DNA from 3 places in the Pseudomonas sp. WC2 genome. Region 1 is predicted to be linked to each of the others. Evidence: predicted binding sites of a transcription regulator. Region 1 holds the regulator's gene; each other region holds the start of a gene.
The links. Region 1 encodes FliA, which starts transcription of late flagellar genes. Its sites were predicted from a motif close to CTAAAGTTTNNNNNNNNNNNGCCGNTAA; they were not measured.
Positions count from the first base shown of each region.

Region 2: a site for FliA is predicted at 2,432-2,459, ahead of ACQ4OE_RS20620 (flagellar protein MotY). Genes of this name have one in related genera too.
Region 3: a site for FliA is predicted at 1,706-1,733, ahead of ACQ4OE_RS23385 (methyl-accepting chemotaxis protein). Genes of this name have one in related genera too.

Region 1 covers NZ_JBOBDR010000011.1:98,116-102,281, forward strand. The annotation lists gene flhF (flagellar biosynthesis protein FlhF) at 1-1,041, shown strand, start outside; gene fleN (flagellar synthesis regulator FleN) at 1,158-1,988, shown strand; gene fliA (RNA polymerase sigma factor FliA) at 1,985-2,725, shown strand; gene ACQ4OE_RS15310 (chemotaxis response regulator CheY) at 2,892-3,263, shown strand; gene ACQ4OE_RS15315 (protein phosphatase CheZ) at 3,282-4,070, shown strand; gene ACQ4OE_RS15320 (chemotaxis protein CheA) at 4,125-4,166, shown strand, end outside.
Region 2 covers NZ_JBOBDR010000017.1:105,290-109,455, reverse strand. The annotation lists gene ACQ4OE_RS20635 (peroxiredoxin) at 1-570, shown strand, start outside; gene rnt (ribonuclease T) at 645-1,322, opposite strand; gene pyrC (dihydroorotase) at 1,319-2,365, opposite strand; gene ACQ4OE_RS20620 (flagellar protein MotY) at 2,526-3,434, shown strand; gene ACQ4OE_RS20615 (argininosuccinate synthase) at 3,564-4,166, shown strand, end outside.
Region 3 covers NZ_JBOBDR010000023.1:817-4,982, forward strand. The annotation lists partial or broken gene ACQ4OE_RS23375 (NorM family multidrug efflux MATE transporter) at 1-576, opposite strand, end outside; gene ACQ4OE_RS23380 (LysR substrate-binding domain-containing protein) at 735-1,655, shown strand; gene ACQ4OE_RS23385 (methyl-accepting chemotaxis protein) at 1,840-3,816, shown strand; gene ACQ4OE_RS23390 (vWA domain-containing protein) at 3,923-4,166, opposite strand, start outside.

The sequences.
Region 1 (4,166 bases):
GGCCTGCCGCTGACCGCCGCTGAACCGCTGACCGAGCCGACTTACGCCGCGCCGGCGCGTCCGGCCCCGGCGCCTGCGCAGTCCTCCGGCGGCGTTGATCCGCGTGCACTGGACTCGATGCGTTTTGAATTGAACAGCCTGCGCGAGCTGATGGAAGTGCAGCTCGGCACCTTGGCCTGGAATCAGTTGCAAGGCAGTCGTCCGGCTCAGGCCAACCTGTATCGCCGTCTGCAGCGCATCGGTCTGTCCGGCCCGTTGTCGCGCGATCTGCTGTCGATGATCAGCGATATCGAAGAGCCGCGTCAGGCCTGGCGCATGCTGCTCGCGCATCTGGCGCGGATGATTGCCGTACCGGAAGTCGAGCCGCTGGAAGAGGGCGGTGTGATCGCCATGGTCGGCCCTGCCGGCATGGGCAAGACCACCACACTGGCCAAGCTGGCCGCACGTTATGTGCTCAAGTACGGCGCGCAGAATGTCGCGCTGGTGAGCATGGACAGTTTTCGCATCGGCGCTCAGGAACAACTGAAGACCCTCGGTCGCATCCTCAATGTGCCGGTGACTCACGTCGATCCTGGTCAATCGCTGGTGCAGGCACTGGATCCATTGCTGCGCAAACGCGTGGTTTTGATCGATACTGCCGGCCTGCAAGCCAGCGATCCGGCCCTGCGCATGCAGCTCGAAAGCCTGGCCGGGCGTGGCATCCGTTCAAAAAATTATCTGGTCTTGGCAACCACCAGCCAGAAACAGGTTCTAACCGCCGCTTATCACAGTTACAAGCGTTGCGGGCTAGCCGGCTGCATCCTGACTAAACTGGATGAAACGGCCAGCCTTGGCGAAGTGTTAAGCCTGGCGATCAGTCATGAATTGCCGGTCGCGTACCTGACCGATGGCCCACGGATTCCGGATGATTTGCATCTGCCGCGTCGTCATCAACTGGTCAGCCGCGCCGTCAGCGTGCAAATGCAGGAAGAACCCAGCGAAGAAGCCATGGCTGACATGTTCGCTGATATCTACCACAGCCCGACCAAGCAGGTAGGCTGAGGTATTCATGAACAGTTTTTGTACCTACATCGATGGTCTGCCATGCATTGTTCCGGTTGTGAACGCGCAGCCAGTAATGTGGCCTCCGTCTATGCAAGACAAGGTAAAGAAATAACATGGGCAGCATGCATCCCGTACAGGTGATCGCGGTGACCGGCGGCAAAGGTGGCGTCGGCAAGACTAACGTGTCAGTGAACTTGTCTCTGGCTCTGGCAGAGCTTGGCCGTCGGGTCATGCTGCTGGACGCCGATCTGGGACTGGCGAACGTCGACGTATTGTTGGGTCTGACCCCGAAACGCACTTTGGCCGACGTCATCGAAGGCCGTTGCGAATTGCGCGACGTGCTGTTGCAAGGCCCCGGTGGCATTCGCATCGTGCCGGCCGCGTCCGGCACTCAGAGCATGGTCCACCTGAGCCCGGCCCAACACGCCGGTCTGATTCAGGCGTTCAGCGACATCGGCGACAATCTCGACGTACTGGTGATTGACACCGCTGCGGGTATTGGTGACTCGGTAGTCAGTTTCGTACGCGCAGCCCAGGAAGTGTTGCTGGTGGTCTGCGATGAGCCGACCTCGATCACTGACGCTTACGCGCTGATCAAACTGCTCAACCGCGATTACGGCATGAACCGCTTCCGCGTTCTCGCCAACATGGCGCAGAGCCCGCAGGAAGGGCGCAACCTGTTCGCCAAGTTGACCAAGGTCACGGACCGCTTCCTCGACGTCGCCCTACAATATGTCGGCGCCGTGCCTTACGACGAAAGCGTGCGTAAAGCGGTGCAGAAGCAGCGTGCCGTCTACGAAGCCTTCCCGCGCTCCAAGTGCGCGCTGGCATTCAAGGCCATTGCACAGAAGGTCGACACCTGGCCGCTGCCCGCCAACCCGCGCGGCCATCTCGAGTTTTTCGTCGAGCGTCTCGTGCAGCAAACGGCAGGGCCCGTGCTATGACCGCTAGCGGTATGAATTACTACAAAAAGTCGGCACGTGACGCTCAGTACGAGCTGATCGAGCGTTACGCGCCGCTGGTCAAACGCATTGCCTATCACTTGCTGGCGCGATTGCCGGCGAGTGTGCAGGTTGAAGATTTGATCCAGGCCGGGATGATCGGCCTGCTCGAAGTCTCGACCAAATATGACGCCAGCAAAGGCGCCAGTTTCGAAACGTACGCGGGCATTCGAATCCGCGGCGCGATGCTCGACGAAGTGCGCAAAGGGGACTGGGCGCCACGCTCGGTTCACCGCAATACCCGTATGGTCAGTGACGCAATTCGCTCAATTGAAGCTAAAACCGGCCGTGACGCTAAAGATCACGAGGTTGCAGCCGAACTCCAATTGAGTCTCGACGATTACTACGGGATTTTGAATGACACCTTGGGCAGCCGCCTCTTCAGTTTCGACGACCTGCTGCAGGACGGCGAACACGAAGGGCTGCACGAGGATGGCGCGAGTGCTCATCTTGAGCCGTCACGCGATCTGGAAGATGAACGCTTCCAGGCGGCGCTGGCGGACGCGATTGCCAATTTGCCGGAGCGTGAGCGACTGGTGTTGGCGCTGTACTACGACGAAGAGCTGAACCTCAAGGAAATCGGTGAAGTCCTTGGCGTCAGTGAATCGCGGGTCAGCCAGTTACACAGCCAGTGCGCGGCCCGTTTGCGGGGGCGTTTGGGGGAGTGGCGAGCGCGCTGAAGGCAGTGTGGGGACACTGCGAACGAGGCTGGTGCGGTGATGAACGGCACCGGTCTTGCTCTGTTGTGCTCCAGACAGTCTTCGAGTGCTGCGCCGATTGATTGAAGTGGCGCGTCCAGGTGCTGGGCGCGTTTAAGACTGCTTGGAGGTCGAATTGAACAAAGACATGAAAATCCTCATCGTTGATGACTTCTCAACGATGCGGCGGATCATCAAGAACCTGCTGCGTGATCTTGGGTTCACCAACACCGTCGAGGCTGACGATGGCACCACTGCCATTCCAGTGCTCAACAGCGGAAGCATCGACTTTCTGGTAACGGACTGGAACATGCCGGGCATGACCGGTATCGACCTGCTGCGTCACGTGCGTGCCGATGAAAAGCTCAAGCACCTGCCGGTACTGATGGTGACTGCAGAAGCCAAGCGCGAGCAGATCATCGAAGCCGCTCAGGCCGGTGTAAACGGCTACGTCGTCAAACCTTTCACGGCTCAGGCGCTGAAAGACAAAATCGAGAAGATTTTCGAACGCATCGGCTGATGAACGCGCGGGGGAGCTATGGAGCATAAAGAATCTTCACAGGGCGATTTCGAGTCGACCCTGAAAAAACACGCGGTCGAACTGGTCGAGAGCCTTGAAAAAGGCAGGTTCGGCGACGCTGTGCAACTGATCCATGAGCTCAATCAGACCCGTGACCGCGGCCTGTATCAGGAAGTGGGCAAGCTCACACGCGAACTGCACAGTGCGATCGTCAATTTCCAGATCGATCCGCACATGCCGCAGGCCGAGGAAGTGTCGCAAATCACCGACGCCACCGAACGCTTGGGCTATGTGGTCAAGCTGACGGAAGCCGCGGCCAACCGCACCATGGATCTGGTGGAAAGCGCCACGCCGGTGGTCAATGGTCTGGCTGAAGAAGCCCAGGCCTTGAGTACCGATTGGGGGCGTTTCATGCGTCGTGAAGTCGGGGCTGAAGAGTTCCGCGAACTGGCGCGCCGGGTCGACGGTTTTCTGTCACGCAGCAGCACGGGCAACCGTGAAGTGTCGAGCCACCTCAACGACATCCTGCTGGCTCAGGATTACCAGGACCTCACCGGTCAGGTGATCAAGCGTGTGACCCAACTGGTCACCGAAGTCGAAAGCAATTTGCTCAAACTCGTGCTCATGGCCAGTCAGGTCGACCGCTTTGCGGGCATCGAACATGACCGCGCCGCGATGCTTGCAGAAAAAGATCCACAAAAACATCTCTCGCAGGGTGAAGGTCCGCAGATTCATGCCGATAAACGAGAAGACGTTGTGTCCGGTCAGGACGATGTGGACGATTTGTTATCCAGCCTTGGATTCTAGAGTTTTGGAATTGTAGGTTTTTTGGGTTTTTAGACCTGTAGGAGCACCCCATTAATGAGCTTCGGCGCCGATGAAGAGATCCTTCAGGATTTCCTG
Region 2 (4,166 bases), on a different contig from region 1:
TTCACCGTCCCGGCCGTACTCGGCAATGGCGAGATCGTTGACAGCTTCACCCTGTCCTCGGCCATCAAAGGCAAATACGGCCTGGTGTTCTTCTACCCACTGGACTTCACCTTCGTCTGCCCGTCCGAGCTGATCGCTCTGGACAACCGCATGGCTGACTTCAAGGCACGCAACGTTGAAGTGATCGCTGTGTCGATCGACTCGCACTTCACTCACAACGCATGGCGCAACACCCCGGTGAACAATGGCGGCATCGGTCAGGTGAAATACACCATGGCTGCCGACATGAAGCACGACATCGCCAAGGCTTACGACGTTGAATCCGAAGGCGGCGTGGCTTTCCGTGGCGCGTTCCTGATCGACGACAAAGGCGTTGTCCGCTCGCAGATCATCAACGACCTGCCGCTGGGCCGTAATATGGAAGAGCTGATCCGTCTGGTCGACGCTCTGCAATTCCACGAAGAGCACGGCGAAGTCTGCCCTGCCAACTGGAAGAAAGGCGACAAAGGCATGAACGCTTCGCCAGAAGGCGTTGCGGCTTACCTGACCGAGAACGCTGCTGCCCTGTAAGGCGCAACGTCGAGGTACAAAAAAACCGGCCCATGTGGCCGGTTTTTTTATGCGCGGTATTTATTCAACGAAGATCAGTCGTCGAAGTCTTCCCAGCCGCCCATCTGTTTCCAGCGGTTGACGATGCCACAGAACAGCTCAGCGGTTTTCTCGGTGTCGTAACGCGCGGAGTGCGCCTCACGGCCGTCGAAATCGATGTCAGCTGCCTGGCAGGCTTTTGCCAGTACGGTTTGACCGTACGCCAGACCGGCCAGCGTCGCGGTGTCGAAACTGGAGAACGGGTGGAACGGGTTGCGCTTCATGTCCAGACGCGCGACCGCAGCGTTCAGGAAGCCAAGGTCGAAGCTGCTGTTGTGGCCGACCAGGATCGCGCGCTTGCAGCCGTTGGCCTTCAGCGCTTTGCGAATGCCACGGAAGATGTCGGTCAGCGCGGTTTCTTCGCTGACCGCCATGCGCAGCGGGTGATCGAGCTTGATTCCGGTGAACTCCAGCGCTGCTGCTTCGATGTTGGCGCCTTCGAACGGCTCGACGCGGAAGAAGTAGGTGTGATCGGGGTAAACAAAACCCTTTTCGTCCATGGCGATTGTGGTCGCGGCAATCTCCAGCAACGCATCGGTGGCCGAGTTGAAGCCGCCGGTTTCTACGTCAACGACAACCGGCAGGTAGCCGCGAAAGCGTGCTGCCATCGGGTGACGGGAACCGCCACCACCACTTTGACCGTCCAGTTCGTCGTCGAAATGGTCTTCACTCACGCGTGTTCCTCCAGCAGGCGCCAGCGCAGTTTTTCACCGGCGCGCAGCGGGATAACGGTCAGCTCGCCAAACGGCAGGCTGGTTGGGGCAGTCCATTCTTCACGAACCAGGGTGATGCGATCGGTGTTTGCCGGCAGGCCGTAGAAACGCGGGCCGTTGAGGCTGGCGAAGGCTTCGAGCTTGTCCAGCGCATTACGCTGTTCGAAGGCTTCGGCATACATCTCGATGGCGGCGTACGCGGTGTAGCAGCCGGCACAACCGCAAGCGGCTTCCTTGGCATGCTGGGCGTGCGGCGCCGAGTCGGTGCCGAGGAAGAACTTCGCGCTGCCGCTGGTGGCGGCGTCGAGCAGGGCTTCCTGGTGCGTATTACGCTTGAGGATCGGCAGGCAGTAGAAGTGCGGCCGGATCCCGCCCACCAGCATGTGGTTGCGGTTGTAGAGCAGGTGATGCGCGGTGATGGTCGCGCCAACGTTGGCCGAAGCCTCGTTGACGAACTGCACGGCGTCGCCGGTGGTGATGTGTTCGAACACCACTTTCAGCGTCGGGAAACGCTCGACCACACGGCGCATGTGCTCATCGATGAAAATCTTTTCGCGGTCGAACACATCGACGTCGCCACGGGTGACTTCACCGTGGATCAGCAGCGGCATGCCGACTTCGGCCATGGCTTCGATCGCCGGCAGAATCTTGTCGATGCTGGTCACCCCGGAATCGGAGTTGGTGGTGGCGCCGGCCGGGTACAGCTTGGCGGCGTACACGAAACCGCTGGCCTTGGCCTGACGAATTTCTTCGGGCTGGGTGCGGTCGGTGAGGTACAGCACCATCAGCGGCTCAAAGCGACTGCCAGCCGGGCGGGCAGCGAGAATCCGCTGGCGATAGCCGTCGGCTTCAGCGGCGTTGCGCACCGGAGGTACCAGGTTGGGCATGATGATCGCGCGGCCAAAAGTGCGCGCAACATCGGCAACGGTATTGGTCAACACGGCACCATCGCGAAGATGAATGTGCCAGTCGTCGGGACGCAGCAGGGTCAGGCGGTCGGACATGAGGGGATTCCAGGCGGGTCAAACTGAGGCGAATGCTACCGGAAAAGACTCTTGCAGGCACTCGCTATCAAGTTTTGCGGGAACCTTCCGATATCACGTAGGTATGCCGTAAACATAGTGTGAATCGGTCTTTGTGTTTCAGAAGCCAATGGAGCCTCCCGTGCGCCAGCGTTATTTAGCCTTGCTCAGTGTGTTTGCCAGCCTCCCCGCGATGGCGCTCACGTACCAGACCCGTCTGGAGAACATTGAGTGGACGGTCGCCGGCGACAAGTTCGAATGTCGTCTAAGCCAGCCGATCACCGATTTCGGCTCGGGCGAGTTCGTGCGCAAGGCCGGTGAGCAGGCGATATTTCGTCTGAATGCCTACAACGCCATGCTTGGCGGTGGTTCGGCAACGCTGCTGGCCGCGGCAGCGCCGTGGCAACCGGGGCGCGGCGACATCAATCTGGGCAGTGTCAGGCTCGGCAGCGGCAGCGTCTTGTTCAGCAGTTCGCAGTCCCAGGCTGGCGGGCTGATCAGCGGTCTGCTCGACGGCCGCAGCCCGGTCGTGCGCCGTGCTTCAGGCGATGGCCGCGTGTCGGAAGTGCGTTTATTGCCGGTGAAATTCAGCAAGGCGTTTAACGACTATCAGACCTGTGTGGCGAAATTGCTGCCGCAGAATTTCGACCAGATCAAGCAATCGCAGATCGGCTTCCCCGGCGAAGGTGTTGATCTGGATCCCGCTGCCAAAGCCAGGTTGCAAGTGATGCTCGAGTACATGAAGGCTGATCCGACGGTCAATCACATCGAACTCGACGGACACTCGGACAACAGTGGCAATCGCCTGACCAACCGCGAACTGTCCCGCCGCCGGGCGCTGGCGGTGGTCGACTTCTTCAAGGCCAATGGCGTTCAGGAATCGCAGATCACCGTGCGCTTCCATGGCGAGCAATACCCGATTGTGCCAAACACCAATGCGGCCAATCGGGCGAAGAACCGTCGGGTCAATGTCAAACTGGCGCGGGTTGCACCGATTACCACTCCAGCGCCGCAAGCGAGCACGCCAGCCAGTACCGCAGCGACTTCCTGACCCGCCGGTCATCGTCGCGCTCTCGACAGATTCTGTCGCTTTGTCGTCTTAAGCTGTCGCGCCTCTGTAAATTATCGCGTTTGGGCGGTAGACTCCTCGGCTTTCCGTAGAACCCCGTGGAGTGATGGCATGGCGGACGTAAACAAGGTCGTTCTGGCGTATTCCGGCGGCCTGGACACTTCGGTGATCCTCAAGTGGCTGCAGGATACTTATAACTGTGAAGTGGTGACCTTCACCGCGGATCTCGGTCAAGGCGAAGAGGTCGAGCCGGCCCGCGCCAAGGCTCAGGCCATGGGCGTCAAAGAAATCTACATCGACGATCTGCGCGAAGAATTCGTGCGTGATTTCGTGTACCCGATGTTCCGCGCCAACACCGTTTACGAGGGCGAGTACCTGCTGGGTACTTCCATCGCACGTCCGCTGATCGCCAAGCGCCTGATCGAAATCGCCAACGAAACCGGCGCTGATGCCATTTCCCACGGCGCCACCGGCAAGGGCAACGACCAGGTGCGTTTCGAACTGGGTGCCTACGCGCTCAAGCCTGGCGTAAAAGTGATCGCGCCTTGGCGTGAGTGGGACCTGTTGTCCCGCGAAAAACTGATGGACTACGCCGAGAAGCACGCGATCCCGATCGAGCGTCACGGCAAGAAGAAGTCCCCGTACTCGATGGACGCCAATCTGCTGCACATCTCCTATGAAGGCGGCGTGCTGGAAGACACCTGGACCGAGCAC
Region 3 (4,166 bases), on a different contig from region 1:
GCCCATCAGGCCCATTTTCGGCAGGCCGAACATGCCAGTGATCAGCGCGTAGTTGAGCAGGAAATTCGCTACCGTGCCAGCGAGGCTGATGACCATCACCGGGGTCGCCCGGCCAATCGCACTGGTGAAGCCGCGCAGGGCCATGAAGCTCAGGTAGCCGGGCAGGGCGAAGGGCAGGGCGATGAGAAATTGCCCGGCGGCGTTGACGTTGGTTTCGGTCTGGCCGAACAGCAGCAGAACCGGTTTCAGGTTCCACAGCAGCAAGCCGGCGCCCAGCGCCATCAGCCACGCCAGCCACAATCCGGCCTGAGTCAGGCGCGCGGCGCCAATGATGTCGCCAGCGCCCTTGCGAATCGCCACCAGCGTGCCGACCGCCGCGATGACGCCGATGCAGAAAATCGACACAAACGAATAAGTCGCCGCGCCCAGTCCGCCGCCGGCCAGCGCTTCGGGACTGAGTCGCGCCATCATCAGGGTGTCGGTCAGCACCATCAACATGTGCGCCAACTGTGAAGCGATCAACGGCCCTGCCAGCCGCAGAATGGCCCAGAGTTCGGTACGCACAGGATGTTGCATGGTCATCACCACTCGATTTCAGAGGGAACAGGGGAGCGTCGATTCTCGGCGCTTGGCAGGCATTGCACAAAGGGATAAAAAGGATGGGTGGCATGAGTAAAACTCATCCCTGGTCTAAATTACCTATTTCGCTGTATCCCGCTGCAGGAGCCTTGTGCATGTCCCGTCGACTTCCTCCCCTGTATGCCCTGCGTGCATTTGAAGCTGCCGCACGACACAGCTCGTTCACGCGTGCAGCCGAGGAATTGTCGATCACCCAGAGTGCGGTGAGCCGGCACATTCGTACGCTCGAAGATCACTTTGCGTGCAAGCTGTTTCACCGCAGCGGTCGCCATTTGCAGCTCACCGAGTCAGCCCGCTTGTTGTTGCCCGGCATCCGCGAAGGTTTCGCCGCCCTTGAGCGGGCCTGCAATACCTTGCGCGCCGAAGACGACATCCTGCGCATGAAAGCCCCGTCGACCCTGACCATGCGCTGGCTGCTGGCGCGCCTAAGTCGCTTCCGCCATTTGCAGCCGGGCAACGAAGTGCAACTGACCAGCGCATGGATGGACGTCGATTCGGTGGACTTCAACGATGAGCCGTTCGATTGCGCGGTGTTGCTGAGCGACGGGCATTTCCCGCCGGATTGGGAGGCGAGCCTGTTGTTTCCCGAAGAATTGATTCCGGTCGGCGCGCCGAACCTGCTCAACGATCAACCGTGGGATCTGGCCCGGCTGGCCTCCACTGAACTGCTTCACCCGACGCCGGATCGCCGCGACTGGCGCAGTTGGCTGGAGCACATGGGGCTGTCCGATCAGGTTTCGCTCAAGGGCGGGCAAGTCTTCGACACGCTGGAATTGGGCATGATTGCCGCAGCGCGCGGTTACGGTGTGTCGATGGGTGATCTGCTGATGGTGGCCGAGGATGTCGCGCAAGGTCGACTGAGTCTGCCGTGGCCGACCGCCGTCGCCAGCGGACTGAATTATTACTTGGTGTGGCCAAAAACCCGCCCGGGCGGTGAACGTTTGCGCCGTCTCAGCGACTTTCTGCAGGGCGAAGTCCGCGCCATGGAGCTGCCGGCGGTCGCGCGCTTGAGCTGAAACGTTGGAGCCGCCACAATGGCGGCCTTGCGCCATACCCACGTTGCGCGCTCAAGTATTCGGATTTACCGCCGACTACGAGCATGTGGAACCGTCGTGCCGGTATCCACGATCCACCCCCATTATTAGAAAATTATCCGAGTCGGGATCAAGGAGGATCCCGTCGCTCGGCCAGGAGCTGTCCATGTCTCAACCTCGCGCTCGGATCGCCTCGCAGCTGGGCCTTGCCCTTGCTGTGATACTGGCGATAGTTATCAGTGGCAGTACGGTGTTCGCCCTGCGTTCGCTGGATACCGCCAACCTCGCTACCCGTGAAGAGCATTTGGCCAGTGAGGCGCGGCTGCTGGCCGACCAACTGAGCACGTTCCACGGCACGCTGCGGGAAAGCACCCAGCGTCTGAGCGGGTTGTTCGAGAAGCGCTTCAGCGCCGGCCTGAGCATTCACGCCGATGAACCAGTGAATGTCGCCGGCACCCAGACTCCGGGCCTGCATTTGGGCAGCGAAGTGCTGAACAACAACTTCAAGGAAGTCGACGAGTTCAAGCAGATGACCGCCGGCGTCGCCACGCTGTTCGTGCGCAGCGGCGAAGACTTCGTCCGCGTCAGCACCTCCCTGACCAAGCAGGACGGTAGCCGCGCCATCGGCACCTTGCTCGATCACGCACACCCGGCCTACGCGAAACTGATGGCGGGGCAAGGCTACGTCGGTCGCGCCTTGCTGTTCGATCGTTCCTACATGACCCAATACACCCCGGTGCGTGATGGCAGCGGCAAGGTGATTGCGGTGTTGTTCGTCGGTTTTGATTACACCGACGCGCAGAACGCCCAGTTCGACAACCTCAAGCGCTTCCGCATCGGCCAGACCGGCTCGCTGGCGCTGCTCGATGAGCAAAACAAATGGCTGGTCCCGCCGGCGGGCGTGCAGGCGCTGGATCAAGCGATCCCGGTAATCAACGGTTTGACGAAGACGCCGGGCAAAGGTCAATTCTGGGGCGACAAGTCCGAAGATTTCTACAGCGTCGCCGTACCGTTCGACGGTGGTCCGTGGTCGGTGGTGGCGAGCATGCCGAAAGCCGAGATTCGCGCGGTGACCTGGAGCGTCGGTACGCAACTGGCGATCGGCAGCCTGCTGGCGATGCTGTTGGCGGTGGGCTCGGCGATGTGGCTGCTGCGTTCCAAGCTGCAACCGTTGGGTGATCTGGTGCGTCAGGCCGAAGCCCTGGGTGCCGGTGACCTGAGCGTGCGCTTGAACGTGACCAGCAACGACGAAATCGGTCAGCTGTCCCGCGCGTTCAATCAGATGAGTCAGGCCCTGTCGACGATGGTCGAGCACATCCGCCGCTCTTCGGAAGAGGTCAACAGCCGTGCACAGGCGCTGTCCGGTTTGTCCGGTGGTGCCTATGAAGGCATGGAGCAGCAATCCGGCGAAATCACCAGCATGGCCGGTGCGGTGGAAGAGTTCAGCGCCACGTCGTTGAACATCGCCGACAACATGGGCGCGACCCAGCGTCTGGCCCAGGAAAATGCCCAGCAAACGCAGATCGGCCGCAGCTCGATGCAAGAAGCTTCGTCGTCGCTGGAGCAGATCGCCGGCGCGCTGAACAGCACCGCCACGGTGATCAACACCCTTGGCCAGCGTTCTCAGGAAATCGGCGGCATCGTCGGTGTGATTACCTCGATTGCCGAGCAGACCAACCTGCTGGCGCTCAACGCTGCGATTGAAGCGGCGCGCGCCGGTGAGCAAGGTCGCGGTTTCGCGGTGGTTGCCGATGAAGTGCGCAGTCTGGCCTCACGCACCCGTCAGGCGACGGATGAGATTTCCAGCATGATCCACAGCATCCAGCAGGAAACCGGCAATGCGATCAGCACCATGGAACAGGGCAATGTGCTGATGCAGGAAGGCTTGTCGCGTAACGCCAATGTCGCCTCGGCGCTGGCGCGGATTGATGAGCAGAGCCGTTCGGCAGGTCAGCAGTTTGCTGCGATCACCACCGCAACTCAGGAGCAGAGCAGCACCGCGACCTTGCTCAGCAGCAACTTGCAGAGCATTGCTTTGGCTAACAGTGAGCAGCGTGAGGTGGTGTCGAACCTCGCGGTCACCGCGAAAGAGCTGGAGAAGCTGGCGGCGGATTTGCGGTCTGAGGTTGATCGTTTTCGTTGATGCGCCTTTGAAATAGCTTTCGCGAGCAGGCTCGCTCCCACATTGGATTAATGTCCACCTGTGGCAGCGAGCCTGCTCGCGATTGCAGTCACCGCAATTCAGCGGCTCAATTACATTTGGCGTTGCTGGACACTTCCTTGCTCGCCAGTTTCAACTGCTTGGCCAGTTCGGCCGCGTTGGTGCTCGCGTAAACCCGGCCACCGGTGTTTTTCGCAATGCACTGCGACGGTCCGCCGGCGCCAATGCTCACCACGTTGACCCGCAACCGCGGTTGCTCCTGGGCAATGCGTCGCGACACTGCGCAAACGTCCTTCTGGCAACCGTCCTCGCCGTCGATGAACATCACGATC